Regions from separate parts of the Allobosea sp. P4_C6 genome, predicted to be linked through region 2. Evidence: riboswitches for the same ligand, from Rfam matches in the RefSeq annotation. Region 2 holds a riboswitch; each other region holds the start of a gene.

Region 1 (4,274 bases), on a different contig from region 2:
GCGATAAGCCTCGTCGAGCTTCCGGCCCGAGGGCTGCGCCATGTAGAGGTTGAGCGACTGGCCCTGGTCGATCCATTTCTGCCGGCGCGCCGCGGCGCGGATGAGCCAGCTCGTCTCGATCTCGAAGGAGGTCGCGTAGAGCGCCTTGAGGTCGTCCGGAACGCGGTCGATCCCGCTGACCTTGCCGTCATAGTATTTCAGGTCAGAGACCATCACCTCGTCCCAAAGCCCCCTCGCCTTCAGGTCGCGCACGAGCCCGGCATTCACCACGGTGAAGTCGCCGGACATGTTGGCCTTGACGTAGAGCTGGCTGTAGGACGGCTCGATCGACTGCGAGACGCCGACGATGTTGGAGATCGTCGCGGTCGGCGCGATCGCCATCGTGTTCGAATTGCGCATGCCGATGGTCTTCACCCGCTCGCGCAGCGGCTCCCAGTCCAGCGTCGCCGAGCGGTCGAGCTCGACATCGCCGTCGCGGGCTTCCGAGAGGATGTCGAGCGAGTCGATCGGCAGGATGCCCTTCGACCAGAGCGAGCCCTCGAAGCTCGGATAGCGGCCGCGCTCGGCGGCGAGATCGACCGAGGCCGAGATCGCATGGAAGCTGATAGCCTCCATGGAGCTGTCGGCGAAGGCGACCGCGCCTTCCGAAGCCGCCGGCAGGCGCAGGGTCTGCAGCGAGTCCTGGAAGCCCATGATGCCGAGGCCCACCGGGCGATGGCGCAGGTTGGAACGGCGCGCCTCCGGGATCGTGTAGAAATTGATGTCGACGACATTGTCGAGCATCCGCATGGCGGTCTTCACCGTCTTCGCCAACCGGGCCTGGTCGAGCCCCTCCGCCGTCACATGGGCAAAGAGGTTGACCGAGCCGAGATTGCAGACCGCGACCTCATCGGCCGAGGTGTTGAGCGTGATCTCGGTGCAGAGATTGGACGAATGCACGACGCCGGCATGCTGCTGAGGCGAGCGCAGATTGCAGGCATCCTTGAAGGTGATCCAGGGATGCCCGGTCTCGAATAGCATGGTCAGCATCTTGCGCCAGAGATCGAGCGCGGCCACGCGCTTGAACACCTTGAGCTCGCCGCGGTCGGCCTTGGCCTCATAGGCTTCATAGGCCGCCTTGAACGGCTTGCCGTAGAGGTCGTGCAGGTCCGGCGTCTCGTCGGGCGAGAACAGCGTCCACTGGCCGCCGGCCGCGACGCGCTGCATGAACAGGTCGGGAATCCAGTTCGCCGTGTTCATGTCATGGGTGCGGCGGCGGTCATCGCCGGTGTTCTTGCGGAGATCGAGGAACTCCTCGATGTCGACATGCCAGGTCTCGAGATAGGCGCAGACCGCGCCCTTTCGCTTGCCGCCCTGGTTGACCGCGATCGCCGTGTCGTTGGCGACCTTCAGGAACGGCACGATGCCCTGGCTCTCGCCATTGGTGCCCTTGATATGGGCGCCCAATCCGCGCACCGGCGTCCAGTCGTTGCCGAGACCGCCGGAATACTTGGCCAGAAGCGCATTGTCCTTCACCGCCTTGAAGATGCCGTCGAGATCGTCGGCAACGGTGGTCAGGAAGCAGGAGGACAGCTGCGGGCGGAGCGTGCCCGAATTGAACAGCGTCGGCGTCGAGGCCATGAAATCGAAGGACGACAGCAGATCGTAGAACTCGATCGCCCGCGCCTCGCGATCGATCTCGCGGATGGCGAGGCCCATCGCGACGCGCATGAAAAAGGCCTGTGGCAGCTCGAAGCGGTTCCCGCGGACATGCAGGAAGTAGCGGTCGTAAAGCGTCTGGAAGCCGAGATAGTCGAAATGCAGGTCGCGCTCGGGCTTGAGAGCGGTAGCGATGCGGGCGAGATCGAAACGGCCGAGTTCGGGATCGATCAGCTCGTTCTCGATGCCGGTCTTCACATAGGCATGGAAGTAGTCGGCATAACGCCCTGACATTTCGGCCTGCGTCGCCTGTTCGGCATGGCCATGGACGAAGCTCAGCGCCTCGCGCCGCAGCTTGTCGAGCAGGAGCCGCGCCGAGACCTGGGCATAGTTCGGCTCGGACTCGATCAGGGTGCGCGCGGCCAGGATCGGGGCGAGCGCCAGCTCGTCGAGCGAGATGCCGTCGTAGAGATTGCGCTGCGCCTCGGCGAGGACCGGTTCCGCCAAAACGCCATCGAGCCCGGCGCAAGCTTCGCGCACCACCTTGGCCAATCGCCCGGCATCGAGCGGCACCAGCACGCCGTCGGCGAGCTTCATCTGCAGCGACGGGGCTGCGGCTGCGGCGGGCTTCGCCTCGGCCAGCGCCCTCGCCCGCTCCCGCGTCCGCTCGTCGCGATAAAGCACATAGGCGCGGGCGACCTTGTGATGCTCGGAGCGCATCAGCGCGAGTTCGACCTGGTCCTGCACGTCCTCGATATGGAAGGTGCGCCCGGCATCGGCGCGGCGCGTCAGGCCGGCGACGATCTGCGTGGTGAGGTCGGCGACGATGTCGTGGATGCGGCGCGAGGCGGCGGCGCTCGAGCCCTCGACAGCCAGGAACGCCTTGGTCAGGGCCACCGCGATCTTGGAGGCGTCGAAGGGCGTGACCGCGCCGTTGCGGCGGATCACCTGGAAGCCCGGCTCGCTCGCAGCGGCGCGCGGCTGCGAAACGGTTTCGGCACTGTACGACGCCGGCGCAGGCCGTTCGGCTTCAACGGAAAGAGACATCGGCTCCAAACCCCAAGATCAAGATGTTGGGGGCAAAGGCCAAGGCGGACGCGTGGAAAGGGCGCGCGACAAAGAGAGGCCGCGACCTGCCAGCGCACCACCGGGACACCCCGCCCGAGGACGTTAACTAGGGTCGCGGCAGGTCTCCTGGCTCGCGGGTCGTCGTTCTCGTCCGTCTTCCCAAGGCCTTGCGACCTCAGTGACTTAACGCTGGACGAGAACTCACCGCTGACAGTTGCGGGGGCAGCGCCGGCTTCGCACCGGCTTCCCTCTTAGCTCTCGATCTTGCGATTCGAGAGACCGTGACCACTACATTTAGCGGTCATTTCCATTCATCCGTCAATTCTCGTATGTGCTGGATACAAGCCGTTGTGGAAAGCGGGGATGAATGGCTCAGCAGCTGCCGTCGAACCCCTGAAGTGCCGCGCACGCACACGCAACGCCACCGGCGCTCCATCTGAACCACCTCAGGCGAACTGAACGTCGATCTCAGGGCCAGCCTTGCGGACCACATGCGCGAAACGCGAGAAGTTATCGGCTTCGATGGCGAGCTTGAAACGGCTGGGCACCCCGGCCGAATCGATCACGGCAAGGCTGGCGCCCTCGTCGGAAAGGCGTTTGACGGTACAGTCTATCACCGAGCGGCCACCGTTGAACACGATGCTGCCGGCCTTGAGCACGCGCCGACCGAAGGGCGAGCTGCTCGCAGCGCCTGCATGGGCCGCAATGCAGCGATTGCGACCCGCGGTCTTGGCGGCATAGAGCGCCTCGTCAGCCTGCTGAAGCACGGCTTCGAGGTCCGATGCGGCAGTTGAAAGCGCCGCGATGCCGAAGCTCGCGGTCACGGCGAACGGCCCGTCGACGCCTTCGAAGCGCTGGGCGGCGATGCTTTCCCGCAGCTTCTGCGCGACGCTGAGAGCGGCCTGCAGCCCCGTATGCGGCAGCAGGATCGCGAATTCCTCGCCCCCTAGGCGCCCGATCAGGTCGCTCTGGCGCAGCAGGTCGCGGCAGGCGGCCACGGTGCCGGCCAGCACGGTGTCCCCGCCGGCATGGCCCTGCGTGTCGTTCACCGTCTTGAAGTGGTCGAGGTCGAAGGCGATACAGCTCGTCTCATGGCGATGGCGCAGCGCGAGGGCGATCGCCTTGCCGGCTTCATTGCGGAAGGCGCGGCGTGAGAGTGCGCCGGTCAGGACATCGGTGGACACCAGCAGACGCAACCGGAGCTCGTCCATCACGATCGCGGCGAGATCGGCGAGGATCGCAACATCCTCTCCATTGAAGGCGCGGGGCGCGGTGTCCATGGCGCAGAGCGTGCCGATATTGTGACCGCCCTCGCCTCGCAGCGGTATGCCGGCATAGAAGCGCAGATGCGGCGCGCCGGTGACGAGTGGGTTGTCGGTGAAGCGCGGATCGGCACGGGTATCGGGCACGATCAACGGCTCGCCACGGCGGATCGTGACATCGCAGAGCGCGCTACGCCGATCTCCTTCGCAATCGGACAAGCCCTCGCGCGACTTGAACCACTGCCGGTGGCCGTCGAGGAAGGTCACGGTCGCCATCGGCACCTTCAATGTGCGGCGAACGAGGCG
Region 2 (4,274 bases):
CGCCCTGCCCTTCGCCTTCCACGACAAGTGCGCGGAAGATGCCGGCGATCTCACGGCGATAGTCGAGCCGCGTCGCATCGACGGCCGGATCGGCGGGTTCGGCGATCATCGACCAGGCGAGACGGCGATTGGCGAAGGCGCGCCGGGCGAAAGCTTCGACTGCCGACGTCAGGCGCTCGGTGACCGGCGCATCGCTCGCGGCGATCTCGCGCAGCACGGCGAGTTCTCGCGAGGACACCGCCGCGACGATCTGGGCCATCAGCTCGGCCTTGGAGGAGAAATACGAATAGACGCTGCCGGTGGAGACGCCGCTGGCGGAGGCCACTGCGGCAATCGATGTTTCCTGGAAGCCGACCTCCGAGACGATCCGGCGCGCGGCGGAGAGGATCGCCTCACGCTTGCCCGCCTTGCGCGGTTGTTTCGGGGTTCCATCGACCATGCACGATCTCGAAATTGAATCTGAATTCAAATTCAATATGAAGAGGAACCCCATTCCGTCAAGTGTCCGCCAGCAAGGGTAATCGATCGGGCAATGGAGGCGCGGGAACCCTCTCCTGGAAGGAGCGGGCAGGATGAGGTGGAGGCCGCTGGACCAGGGACGCGAGTGCTCACGGCGCGGTTGGGCTCGGGCTAGCGATGCCCCTCCAAACAGCTCACCCCTCCGCTCTCCTTACAGGAGAGGGGTTCCCGCGCTCTCCTACCCGTCTTCGTCTGCTGGAATGGGTTGGGTCGATTTACCCCGAGAAAGACGGCAAGCTTCTTTCTGCGCCCCCCGAAAGAGGCTCAGAACTCGATACCTTGCTGCGCCTTCACGCCGGCGGCGAAGTGATGCTTCACCAGCGTCATCTCGGTGACGAGGTCGGCGGCCTCGATCAGTTCCGGCTTGGCGTTGCGACCGGTGACGACGACGTGGAGGTCGGGCCGGCGAGCCTTGAGCGTCGCCACGACATCGGCGAGCGGCAGGTAATCGTAGCGCAAGGCGATATTGAGCTCGTCCAGCACCAGCAGCCTGATCTCCGGATCGGCCATCAATTCCCTCGCCTTGGCGAAGGCCCGCTCGGCGGCGGCGATGTCGCGGGCCTTGTCCTGCGTTTCCCAGGTGAAGCCCTCGCCCATGCTGTGCCAGCTGACCTGATCGCCGAAGGCTTCGAGCGCCTTGCGCTCGCCGGTCGACCAGGCGCCCTTGATGAACTGCACCACGCCGATGCGCCAGCCATGGCCGAGCGCCCTCAGGATCAGGCCGAAGGCCGCCGTCGACTTGCCCTTGCCGGGACCGGTATTGACGATGAGCAGGCCCTTCTCGACCGTCTTGGAGGCGATTTCGGCGTCCTGAACCGCCTTGCGCTTCTCCATCTTCGCCTTGTGGCGGGCGGCTTCGTCAGCGTCGATATCCCGCGTCATGTCTTCGGCTCACTTCACTCGCATCGGCAATCCGGCGACCATGAAGACCACGCGGCCGGCGCGTGCCGCAAGCGCCTGATGCAGCCGCCCGGCCTCGTCGCGGAAGCGCCGGGCGAGCGCGTTCTCGGGCACGATGCCGAGGCCGACTTCGTTGGAGACCAGCACGATGGGGCCGGAAGCCTGCTCGCATGCACTGATAAGCGCGGCCCCGGCAACAGCGGTATCGCGTTCGGCGAGGATCAGGTTGGTCAGCCAAAGCGTCAGGCAATCCACGAGGATCGGCTGCCCGGCCGGCTGTTCGGCGATCGCTTCCGCCAGATCGAGCGGCGCATCGACCGTCAGCCAGCCCGGGGGCCGGCGCATCCGATGCTCGGCGATGCGCTCGCGCATCTCGTCGTCATAGCCCTGGGCGGTCGCGATGTAGGTCCAGGGCGCCGGCAAAGCCTCGATCAGCGACTCGGCATGGCGGCTCTTGCCGGAGCGGGCGCCACCGAGGATGAGGGAGAGATGGGGCAAGTCCATGGGCAGGTCCTTCGGCGCCGCCCCCTGTCGTCATGCCCGGGCTTGACCCGGGCATCCCACCCCGAAGGAGGCGCGCGAGCCTCTTCCTGCATGAGATTCTCGGGTCAAGGCCGAGAATGACGCGCTTGCGGCGCACCCTGCATTGCACAGCAGCATCCCGAAGGCTAATGATCGTCGCTGACGGTGCCTCCGCGAGGAGGTGAAAAGGGAACGCGGTGCGGGCTTGCTCTGCCCAATGCCGCGGCTGCCCCCGCAACTGTAAGCGGGTGTCCTTCGCCATCGGCCACTGGAGCCAACGCTCCGGGAAGGCGGCGCAGGACGTCTAACCCGCGAGCCAGGAGACCTGCCGTCGACCCGCAAAGATCCAACCAGCTGCCGGCGGGGCGGCTACGGAGAGCATGATGAACACGGTTTCGGTTTCCACTCCCACACTCAGCGTTTCCGAACGCGTCAAGGCGGTTGCCGCCGCGCTCGTGATCGGCGTCGCGCTGATCTATACGACCGGCTTCGCGGCCTCGACCAATGTCCATAACGCCGCGCACGATACCCGTCACGGCCTCGCCTTTCCCTGCCACTGAGGGAAAGCCATCATGGTCACGCGTGTTCTCACGGTCAGCATCCTGGCCGGGCTTCTGGCTGGCTTGATCGTCGCCGCCCTGCAGCATGTCACCACCACCCCGCTTATCCTCAAGGCCGAGACCTATGAGGCGGCGCTCGCGCTGAAAGCGCCGACGCTCGCCGCTTTCGACGGCGAGGCGAAAATCATCCTCGCGCATGGCCCGGCGGGCGATGCGCCCGGCCATGAGCATGCCGAATGGAAGCCGGCGGACGGCCTCCAGCGCACGCTCTTCACCAGCTCGGTCACGATCGCGACCGCGATCGGCTTCGCCGCGCTGCTGCTCGCCGGCATGATCGCGGCCGGGGAGACCATCGATCAGCGCCGTGCCCTGATCTGGGGCGCCTGCGGCTTCCTCGCCTTCGGCCTCGTGCCGGCGATGGGGCTGGCGCCGGAGCTGCCGGGTGCGGCATCCGCCGCGCTGGAACAGCGCCAGCTCTGGTGGCTCGCAACCGCGATCGCCACGGCCATCGGGTTGTTCGTGTTCCTGCGCTTCGACGCGCCCTGGCTCAAGCTGCTCGCCGTTGTCGTGATCCTGCTGCCGCACATCGTCGGTGCGCCGCATCCGGCCGCGCCGGAGAGCAAGGTCCCGGCCGAGGTCGCGGCGCATTTCGCGGCGCTCTCGCTCGGCATCCAGGCCGCGCTCTGGCTCGCGACCGGCTTCATGGTCGGCGTGCTCTGGCCCTGGGTGAGCCGCCGCGCCGCCGCGGCCTGAGGATAGCGGCGCCTTCGGGCGCCGCGCGAAAGGCAAGCCACATGTCCGAGGGCGACCTCACCATCCATGTCTGCACGGTTTGCAGACGGGCGCGCGCCGACCTCCCGGAGGGTTACGACCAGCCGGGGCTGGCGCTCGCCGAAGCGCTGGCCGCGCAGCTCGCAGCCAAGGGCAGTGCCATTCCGGTGGTGCCCGTCGAATGCCTCGCCGTCTGCAAGCGGCCCTGCACCGTCGCCTTCGCGGCCGACGGCAAATGGACCTATCTGATCGGCGACCTGGATACAGAAACCCATCTCGACGAGATCGTCGGCGCGGCGGAGGCCTATGCCGCCAGCACCAACGGCATCGTTCCCTGGAAAGAGCGGCCCCAGTCCTTCCGCAAGGGCGTGGTCGCACGCGTGCCGCCCATGCCGGCGCGCCAGCAAGGATAAACCCATGAACGCTCCGCAGACCGCCACCCTCGGCAAGACGCCCTGCACGATCATCACCGGCTTCCTCGGCGCCGGAAAGACCACGCTGGTGCGCCATCTCCTCGAGAACGCGCAGGGCAAGAAGCTCGCCGTGCTCGTCAACGAATTCGGCGATCTCGGCTTCGACGGCGAATTCCTGAAAGGCTGCGGCATCGCCGGCTGCAGCGACGAGGACGTGGTCGAGCTGCCGAACGGCTGCATCTGCTGCACCGTCGCCGATGATTTCGTGCCGGCGCTGGAAAAGCTGCTGAACCGGCCGAACCCGCCCGAGCACATCCTGATCGAGACCTCCGGCCTCGCCTTGCCGAAGCCGCTGGTGCAGGCCTTCAACTGGCCGGCGATCCGCGCCCGCGTCACGGTCGACGGCGTCATCGCCGTGGTCGACGGCCCGGCGGTGGCCGAGGGCCAGTTCGCTGATGATCCGGAGGCGCTGGCGGCGCAGAAGGCGGCCGATGCGTCCGTCGAGCACGACAATCCGCTGGAAGAGGTGTTCGAGGACCAGATCCTCTGTGCCGACCTGATCCTGCTCAACAAGAGCGACCTCGTCGAC
Region 3 (4,274 bases), on a different contig from region 2:
CCTCGACCAGGATGACGCGTGCGGAGCGCGTATCGAAGTTGCGGAAATCGCCGCGCAACGTGTCATGCGCCAGCTCGGCGATCGTGCCGGCAAGCTCCACCCCGGTCGGACCTGCGCCGATGATCACGAAGGTGAGGAGCTCGGCGCGCCGGGCAGCGTCCGTCTCCCATTCTGCCTGCTCGAAGGCCGAGAGAATACGCCGCCTGATCTTCGTCGCGTCTTCGAGCGTCTTCAGCCCGGGTGCGTAGGGCTCCCACTCGTCATGGCCGAAATAGGAGTGTCGTGCCCCGGTCGCCAGGATCAGGCTGTCGAAGGCAAGCGGCGGCTCGCCCTCGATCAGCACCGTCTTCACCCCCGCATCGACGCCGACGACGCTGCCCAGCAGCGTGGTGACGTTCTTGTATCGCCGCAGCAGCGAACGGGCCGGCCAGGCGATTTCGGAGGTCGGCAGCGACGCCGTCGCGACCTGATAGAGCAAAGGCTGGAAGAGGTGATGGTTACGCCGGTCGATGAGCGTGATCCTGACCGGCTCGCCGGCGAGATTTCGCGCCGCCTCCAGCCCGCCAAAGCCGGCTCCCACGATGACGATGTGATGGGGCGTGCCGGCCGTCATGGGCTACCCAACCTGAAACAGGCTGCGACGGCGATATCTGGAGATGCGTCTCATGAGTTCTCCCGCTTCACCAATAAGCCAGTGCCGCCTTTGCGAGAAGCGGGGAGATGGCGCGGGACGACAGAACCGTCCCGCATTCGGCGCTATTGCAGATCGCGGAACGCTTCCTTCAGCCGCTCGACGGCCTCGATCACGGTGGCGCGCGGCGTGGCGAGGTTGAAGCGCAGGAAGCTGTCGCCCCCCGCCCCGAAGCTCGCGCCATGGTTCACCGCGATCTTCGCCTGCTTCTCGACGCGGGCGGTGAATTCCGCCGGCTCCATGCCAGCCCCGCCGAAATCGACCCAGGCGAGATAGGTCGCCTCGAGCGGCATCGAACGCAGGCCGGGAATGGCGTTCACCCCGTCGTCGAACAGCTTCCTGTTGCCGTCGAGATAGGCCACGAGCCGGTCGACCCAGGCCGCACCTTCGGGGCTGTAGGCGGCGGTCGCCATCGCCATGCCGAAGGAATTGGGCGAGATGCCATGGGCGTTCATCCGGGCGCGGAACCGCTCGCGCAGCGGCTCGTCGGGAATGATGACGTTGCCGACATGGGCGCCCGCGATGTTGAAGGTCTTGGTGGTCGCCGTCATCATCACGAGGCGGTCCGCGATTTCAGGCGCAGCCAGCGGCATGACGGTGTGCCTGGCGCCCGGCATGACCAGATCATGATGGATCTCGTCGGCGACGAGGATCAGGTCGTGGCGCTTGCAGAAGGCCGCGATCTCGCGGAGTTCGTCGCATGTCCAGACGCGCCCGCCCGGATTGTGCGGCGAGCACAGCATCAGCATCCGCTCGCGGCCGGTCATCTGCGCATCCCAGCCGGCGATGTCGAGGACGTAGCGGCCCTCCTCGATCGGCAGCCGGCACTCCACGACCTCCCGGCCGGCCGAGCGGATGATGCGGGCGAAGGCGTGGTAGACCGGCGTCATCAGCACGACGCCATCGCCCGGCGCGGTGAAGGCATCGACGCAGAGCGCCGTGCCATTGACGAGGCCATGGGTGGTGAAGATCGCTTCCGACGCCACGTCCCAGCCATGGCGGGTCTTCATCCACCAGCGGATGGCGTCGCTATTGGTGCGGTCGTCGCCGAAATAGCCATAGACGCCGTGGGCCGCCATGCGCTCGACCGCCTGCTGGACGCAAGGCGGCGGCCGAAAATCCATATCGGCCACCCACATGGCAATGCCGTCTGAAGCGGCAACGCCATAATACTTCTCCATCGTGTCCCATTTGGCCGAATGGGTCCCGCGGCGGTCGATCTGCTCGTCGAAGTCCGGCAACCTAAGCATCGTCATCCTCGGCAACAGCAGAGCGGCCAAGCCGCGGAAAGCGCCGAGAGATGGTGATTCCGACCCGGCCCGTGGCTTCTGTTCTGCCGCGCCGGCTCGCGGGCGTAAACCGGCGCGATCGCGACGGCTGGCCTCCGGATACGACATGGCGCGCGATCTCCCGCCCCCGTCCTTACCTTTGGTTAAACCTATTTGACGACGACACTTTTCCGCCGTAATCGTCACCGGGACGGTTCCCTCACGGGATCAAAAGGGAACGCGGTGCGGGTGGCCAGCCACCCCATGCCGCGGCTGCCCCCGCAACTGTAAGCGGCGAGCCTTTCGCCATACGCCACTGGGACCTCGGACCTGGGAAGGCGGCGAAGGGCATGGACCCGCGAGCCAGGAGACCTGCCGTCAGCCGTGGTCACACGCGAACACGTTCGGACGGGGTGCGCCGATCGCTGATTTGACTGTTTGCCGCCTTTTGCGCGGCGATGGGAGATCGCGTTCGCGGTGACGTGCCACTGACGTCAACGCCCGAGGTCTCCATCGTGATCCCCGCCCTTCCAGCCGCAGAACGCGGCCGCCTGCTGCTATGCGTTTCCTTCCTCGCACTGGCCTGCTCCGCCCCGACACTCGCCCAGAACGCACCCGCCCCGCTCGCGCTCGACGAGATCGTTGTCAGCGCGACCGGCACGCCGACCCCGGCGCGCGAGATCGCGAGCTCCGTCACCGTCATCACCGCCAGGGAGATCGAGCAGCAGCAGCGCCGCACCCTGCCCCAGGCTCTCGCCACCGTGCCCGGCCTCAACATCGTCCAGACAGGCGGACCGGGCGGCCTGACCTCGGTCTTCATGCGCGGCACCAACTCCAATCACGTCAAGGTTCTGATCGACGGCATCGAGGCGAACGACCCCTCGACGCCCAACCGCTCCTTCGATTTCGGCTCGATGCTGACCGACGACATCGAGCGCATCGAGGTGCTGCGTGGCCCGCAGAGCGGCCTGTACGGCGCCAATGCGATCGGCGGCGTCATCTCGGTCACCACGAAACGCGGTGAGGGGCCGCCCAGGGCGACCGCGCGGGTCGAAGCCGGTTCCCACGGCACCTTCAACCAGTCCGCCGGTTTCAGCGGTGGCGACGATCGTTTCAACTATGCCTTCAACGTCGCGCATTTCCGCACCGATGCGACCGACGTCACGCCGCCGAACCTCGTCCCGCCCGGCCGCCGCATCAATCCGAATGCCTTCGACAACTACAGCTATTCCGGCCGCATCGGCGTCGCGCTCGGCGACACGCTGACGCTCAACTGGGTCGGCCGCTATCAGGACGGGCAGTTGCGCTATACCGGCGACACCGGCTTCCCGAGCCGCCCCGCCCCTTATCGCTCCCTGCAGAACTACGCACAGGCCTTCACACGCGGCGAGGTCGTCTGGGATCCGTTCGCCGGACGTTTCGTCAACACCTTCGGCGTTTCCTACACCAACCAGGACCGGGCGACGCGAACGGCCAACGGCACGACCGGCATCCTCGGCCTGCCCAACGAAAACCTGGGCGAGCGCACCAAGGTCGACTGGCGCGGCAACCTCGAGATCACCAAGGGCCACAACCTGATCATGGGCCTGCAATACGAGCGCGAGCGCTTGGACACCGCGAGCCTCGTCGCTTCCAACGGCAACAAGGCCGCCTACCTCGAATATCAGGGCAATATTCAGGACCGCTATTTCCTGGCGGCCAACATCCGCCACGATAATGACGACAGCTATGGCGGCCACACCACCTATCGCATCGCGCCCGCGGTGATCGTCCCGGGCATCGAGACCAAGCTGAAGGCGAGCTACGGCACCGGCTTCAAGGCGCCGACGCTGAGCGAGCTCTTCATCGACTATCGCCCCGGCTTCAATTTCTTCGGCAACCCGAACCTGAGCCCGGAAGAAAGCCGCGGCTGGGATATCGGCTTCGAGCAGCCGCTCTTCGACAAGCAACTGCAGTTCGGCGGGACCTGGTTCCAGAACGACATCGACAACCTGATCGTCACCAACACGGCACGCAACTCCTACGCCAATATCGGCAAGGCGCAGACCAAGGGCGTCGAAGCCTTCGCCGCCCTGGAGATCTCGCCGCAGTTCCGCATCCGCGCCGACTACACCTTCACCCTCGCCAAGGACGAGATCGCGCGGCAGGAATTGCTGCGCCGCCCACGCCACAAGGCGAGCGCCACCGCGACCTGGACGCCCACCGATAAGCTCACCTTCTCGGCGACGCTGCTCTATGTCGGCTCATGGGTCGACGGCAATCGCGACTTCTCGGTCCCGCGCATGAACGCGAAGGGCGCGACGCTGGTCAATCTC

The links. A riboswitch is a leader RNA that binds a small molecule or an ion and turns the genes downstream of it on or off. The one in region 2 is predicted to bind cobalamin.
Region 1: another riboswitch for cobalamin. It lies ahead of AC1DVA_RS03485 (ribonucleoside-diphosphate reductase subunit alpha); the one in region 2 lies ahead of AC1DVA_RS04885 (CbtB domain-containing protein).
Region 3: another riboswitch for cobalamin. It lies ahead of AC1DVA_RS09095 (TonB-dependent receptor plug domain-containing protein); the one in region 2 lies ahead of AC1DVA_RS04885 (CbtB domain-containing protein).

Annotation. Positions count from the first base shown of each region.
Region 1 covers NZ_JBFUIF010000003.1:127,961-132,234, forward strand. The annotation lists gene AC1DVA_RS03485 (ribonucleoside-diphosphate reductase subunit alpha) at 1-2,685, opposite strand, end outside; cobalamin riboswitch at 2,806-3,005, opposite strand; gene AC1DVA_RS03490 (sensor domain-containing diguanylate cyclase) at 3,153-4,274, opposite strand, start outside.
Region 2 covers NZ_JBFUIF010000005.1:17,670-21,943, forward strand. The annotation lists gene AC1DVA_RS04870 (TetR/AcrR family transcriptional regulator) at 1-439, opposite strand, end outside; gene cobO (cob(I)yrinic acid a,c-diamide adenosyltransferase) at 784-1,401, opposite strand; gene cobU (bifunctional adenosylcobinamide kinase/adenosylcobinamide-phosphate guanylyltransferase) at 1,411-1,923, opposite strand; cobalamin riboswitch at 2,089-2,288, shown strand; gene AC1DVA_RS04885 (CbtB domain-containing protein) at 2,325-2,501, shown strand; gene AC1DVA_RS04890 (CbtA family protein) at 2,514-3,254, shown strand; gene AC1DVA_RS04895 (DUF1636 family protein) at 3,296-3,685, shown strand; gene cobW (cobalamin biosynthesis protein CobW) at 3,690-4,274, shown strand, end outside.
Region 3 covers NZ_JBFUIF010000009.1:91,472-95,745, forward strand. The annotation lists gene AC1DVA_RS09085 (NAD(P)/FAD-dependent oxidoreductase) at 1-613, opposite strand, end outside; gene AC1DVA_RS09090 (MalY/PatB family protein) at 757-1,941, opposite strand; cobalamin riboswitch at 2,156-2,353, shown strand; gene AC1DVA_RS09095 (TonB-dependent receptor plug domain-containing protein) at 2,442-4,274, shown strand, end outside.